2 regions of the Burkholderia anthinoferrum genome follow, and region 2 is predicted to be linked to the other one. Evidence: riboswitches for the same ligand, from Rfam matches in the RefSeq annotation. Region 2 holds a riboswitch; the other holds the start of a gene.
The links. Region 2 has a riboswitch for manganese ahead of C5F75_RS14080 (TMEM165/GDT1 family protein). Riboswitches for the same ligand answer to the same signal wherever they lie in the genome.
Positions count from the first base shown of each region.

Region 1 (2,450 bases), on a different contig from region 2:
AGCGGGCGATCGACGTTGACGTCGAGCAGGATCTCGCCCGTATCGCGCATCAGCCCGTACGACCAGTTGGCGATCACCAGCGCGCCGACGATGCCCGCGAGCGGGTCCATCCAGCCCCATCCGAACGCACGCGCGAGCAGCAGGCCGACGATCGCCAGCACCGACACGGCCGCGTCGGCGATCACGTGAACGTAGGCCGACCGGATGTTGTGGTCGCGATGCGCGGCCGAGTGCGAACCGCGATCATGGTGCGCGTGGTCGTCGTGGTCATGGTCATCGTGGTGGTCATGCGCGTGCGCGTGGTGATGGCCGTGACCATGCCCGTGATGGTGGTCGCCGCTCAGCAGCCACACGCTGGCGAGGTTCACGGCGAGCCCCAGCACGGCGATCGGAATCGCTTCGTCGAAATGGATCGGCACCGGCGCCAGCAGGCGCGCGATCGCCTCGTAGCCGATCAGCAACGCAATCATCGCCAGCACGATCGCGCTCGTGAAGCCGGCCAGGTCGCCGAGCTTGCCGGTGCCGAACACGAAGCGCGGATCGTCGGCGTACCGGCGCGCATAGGTGTAGGCCAGCGCGGCGATCAGCATCGCGCCCGCGTGCGTCGACATGTGCAGCCCGTCGGCGACCAGCGCGAGCGAGCCGAACAACGTGCCGCCGACGATCTCGGCGATCATCATCGCCGTGCACAGGCCGATGACCATCCACGTCTTTCGCTCATTGCGCGTGTGCGCGGCGCCCAGAAACGCGTGGCTGTGCGCACCGCCGGCCGGCGAGCCATTGAATTCGTTCATGTTCCGGCCCGGTTACTTGAAATAGCTGTGCACGACGTCGATCAGTTGCTCGGTCGCGCTGCCCTCGTGCGCGTCGGCCGTGTCCGCATCGACGAGATGCGACCGGATGTGGTCTTCCAGCACGACGGCCAGCAAGCCGTTCATCGCGCCGCGGCAACTCGTGATCAATTGCAGCACGTCGTTGCAGCCGCGCTCTTCTTCCAGCGCCCGCTCGATCGCCTCGACCTGCCCCTTGATACGGCGCACGCGGTTCAGCAGCTTCTGTTTTTCGCGAACGGTATGACTCATCGGCGGCTCCGGTATAGGGTAGGGGAGTATATATCCGGAAGGCTGACCCTATAGGGTGGAGGGGTATATTTTTCGAGACGAAGGCTTGTCGAAGGAAAACCGCTCGGCTAGACTGATTTCCGTCTTTGGGGAGTAGCCTGCTTTCCGTCCGCCGGAAAGCGAACGCGTCAACACACTCGGCCTGCGGCCGTGGCGCGTTCAGCCTGATCGGCCTGGCGAGACCATCGGCACGTCGCGTCGTTCCTGGTCGGACGGCGGCGGATGTGTCATGGTTCGTCAGCGTCCGACCACGGAGTCCCCATGTCCCTCCCTGCTCACCTCCCCCACGCCACCGCTGCCTGCGGAGGTGCCGCATGACGTTCATGTTCGTCGAACTGGCGTTCATGCTGATCGTCATCCTCGTCGCGGCCGAACTCTTCACCAATGCGCTCGAACATCTCGGCGAACGCCTGAAGATTTCCGAAGGCGTGACCGGCTCGCTGTTCGCGGCCGTCGGCACCGCGCTGCCCGAAACGATGGTGCCGCTGCTCGCGCTGGCCGGCGGCACATCGAACCAGGCCGTGAACGAGGAGATCGGCGTCGGCGCGATCCTGGGCGCGCCGCTGATGCTCGCGACGCTCACCACGTTCCTGATGACGCTCGCCGTGATCCGCTCGCGCGGGCTGCGCGGCACGCTCGCGCCCGAACGCACGGGCTTCGCGCGCGACATGAACACCTTCCTCGCCGCGTTCTCGCTGGCGGCCGCCGCGATGTTCGTCCCGCATCACAACTGGGCCGTGCGCGCGCTGCTCGCCGCGATGCTGGTCGGCCTCTACGTGATGTACGTCGTGCTGACGTTGCGCGCGTCGACCGGGCTCGTCGATGCCGGGCATGGCACCGAGGCGCCGCACGCGATGTTCCTGTCGCGCGTCGGTCTGCCGGCCAACCTGGCGACGATCGTGCTGCAACTGCTGATCGGCGTCGCGCTGCTGGTCGGCGGCGCGAAGGGCTTCATCCACGGCGTGGAAGGCGTGTCGCATGCGCTCGGCATCTCGGCGCTGCTGCTGTCGCTGATCATCGTGCCGATCGCGACGGAACTGCCGGAGAAAGTCAACAGCGTGCTGTGGATCCGCCGCGGGAAGGACACGCTCGCGTTCGGCAACATCACCGGCGCGATGGTGTTCCAGGGCACGCTGCTGCCCGCGATCGGCATCATGCTGACGCCGTGGGAGCCGCGCCCCGAAGTGCTGACCGGCGTGATCATCACGCTCGCCGCGGCCGCGTGGCTGCGCATCAACGCGCGCACGCGCGGGCTTGCGATCTGGGCGCTGCTGGCGAACGGTGCCGGTTATGCGGGATATCTGGTGCTGACGCTCACGCGCTGAATGC
Region 1 is NZ_LFZP01000060.1:59,429-61,878, forward strand. It holds gene dmeF (CDF family Co(II)/Ni(II) efflux transporter DmeF) at 1-794, opposite strand, end outside; gene C5F75_RS29210 (metal/formaldehyde-sensitive transcriptional repressor) at 807-1,082, opposite strand; yybP-ykoY riboswitch at 1,198-1,371, shown strand; gene C5F75_RS29215 (sodium:calcium antiporter) at 1,436-2,446, shown strand.
Region 1: linked by a shared signal. The riboswitch ahead of C5F75_RS29215 (sodium:calcium antiporter) and the one ahead of C5F75_RS14080 (TMEM165/GDT1 family protein) in region 2 are both predicted to bind manganese.

Region 2 (2,450 bases):
CCCGAGCATGCGCGCGAAGTCGCCGACTTCTTCGTCGACGAACTGCTCGCGTGCGGCACCACGAGCGCGCTCGTCTACTGCACGGTGCACAAGCAGTCGGCCGATGCACTGTTCGCGGCGAGCGACGCGCGCGACCTGCGGATGATCGCGGGGAAGGTGCTGATGGATCGCAACTGCCCCGAATTCCTGCGCGACACCGCGCAGTCGGGCTACGACGACAGCGCCGAGCTGATCGGCCGCTGGCACGGCAAGGGCCGCCAGATGTACGCGCTCACGCCGCGCTTCGCGCCGACGTCGACCGAGGCGCAGCTCGAGGCGTGCGGCGAACTCGCGCGCCGCCATCCGGACGTGTTCGTGCAAAGCCACGTCGCGGAAAACGTCGACGAGGTGAAATGGGCGGCCGAGCTGTTCCCCGGCCACCGCAGCTATCTCGACATCTACGACCGCTACGGGCTGCTGCGTCCGCGCGCGGTGTACGGCCATTGCATCCACCTCGACGACGAGGATCGCCGCCGGATGGCCGAGACGCGCACCGTCGTCGCGCACTGCCCGACGTCGAACTTCTTCCTCGGCAGCGGCCTGTTCGATTTCGACAAGGCCGGCGAATACGACGTGCCCGTCACGCTCGCGACTGACGTCGGCGGCGGTACGTCGTTCTCGATGCTGCAGACGATGAACGAGGCGCACAAGGTCGCGCGGCTGTCGGGCCACCACCTGAGCGCCACGCGGATGTTCTGGCTCGCGACGGCCGGCGCCGCGCAGGCGCTCGACCTCGCCGACACGGTCGGCACGCTCGCGCCGCGCACCGAGGCCGACTTCGTCGTGCTCGATCCGCAGGCGACGCCGCTGCTCGCGCGCCGCACGAAGCGCGCGGATTCGCTCGAGGAACTGCTGTTCGCGTTCGCGCTGCTCGGCGACGACCGCGCGGTGTACCGTACCTATGCGGCCGGCAAACTCGTGCACGAGCGCGGCGCCGCGCGCGGCCCGGCCGCCGCGTAGCGACCCGCGCCGCGCTCCGGCAGGCACGGCCGCTTCGCCGCTTCGCCGTGTCGTCATGCCGGCAGTCGAATGCGGTGCGGCGCGGCGCACCGCGGCCCGGCCGCTTTCCGACGCGCGATGCGCCGTGCTAGAATTCGCCGCTCATTGGGGAGTAGCCGCTCCGCTCGATGTCCCGCGCCCCCGGCGCGCATCGTGACGGAGGCGTCCGTCAACAGACTTGGCCGTTCGGCCATGGCGGGCGCAGCCACGTTGGCCTGGCGAGACCGATGGTTCACTGCGCGCCGCATCAGGGCCCGGCGCGCGGTGGATCGTCGCTCGCTTGCACAACATCGGCCCGTGGAACCCCATACGTGTCTCAAGCCTTCCTGATCTCCACCGGCGCCGTCGCCCTCGCTGAAATCGGCGACAAGACCCAACTGCTTTCCCTCGTTCTGGCCGCGCGCTATCGCAAGCCGGTGCCGATCATTCTCGGCGTACTCGTCGCGACGCTCGTCAACCACGGTTTCGCCGGTGCGTTCGGCGAATGGCTGGGCGTGCTCGTCACGCCGTCGATCATGCGCTGGGCGCTCGCGTTCTCGTTCATCGCGATGGGCTTGTGGATCCTGGTGCCGGACAAGCTCGACGAGGACGAAGCCCATGCGACCCGCTCGCGGCTCGGCGTGTTCGGCGCGACGCTGGTGGCGTTCTTTCTCGCGGAAATGGGCGACAAGACGCAGATCGCGACCGTCGCGCTGGCCGCGCGCTTCCAGGATTACATCGGCGTCGTGGCCGGCACGACGTTCGGGATGATGCTCGCCAATGTGCCGGCGATCCTGCTCGGCGACCGCTTCGCGCACAGCCTGCCGACGAAGCTCGTGCACGGGATCGCGGCCGTGCTGTTCGTCGTGCTCGGCGCGCTGGCGCTGTTCGGCATCGGAATCTGAAAGGAATCGGGCCGGCGCGGCCGGGCAGCCGCGCCGACGCGGATGCCGCGCTACTTTGCGACGGCCGCGCCCGAGGCCGGCGCCGCCGGCACCGCGCGCTCGTTGGCGGCCGGCGCCGCCGGCCCGCCACGCTTGTCGACCGGCAGCCGGACCGTACGGACCGCACCGTTCGACAACGGGAAATCGGCGAGCGCGCTGCGCGCGAGGAACGGCATCGCGTACAGCAGCGTGCCGTTGTCGCCGGTCGTGCGCGCGGTCACGTTGTAGACCTCCTTGCCCGTCGCGCGCTCGGTGATACGGATGCCGAGCACGTAGTCGAAGACCTGGTACGTTTGCGCGACGTAGCCGGCCGGCATCGGCCCCCAGGGCCCCCACGGGCCCCAGGGGCTCCACGGACCGCCTCGCCAGTACGGCCCCGGCCCCATGAACCACGGGTCATAGTAGACCGGCTGCGGCACCGTCACGAGATCGCTGCCGACCGAATAGGTCAGCCCGACGAGATAGCGTGCCTGCGACTGCGGGACCTGC
Region 2 is NZ_LFZP01000041.1:173,222-175,671, forward strand. It holds gene guaD (guanine deaminase) at 1-999, shown strand, start outside; yybP-ykoY riboswitch at 1,134-1,255, shown strand; gene C5F75_RS14080 (TMEM165/GDT1 family protein) at 1,350-1,922, shown strand; gene C5F75_RS14085 (DUF4136 domain-containing protein) at 1,973-2,450, opposite strand, start outside.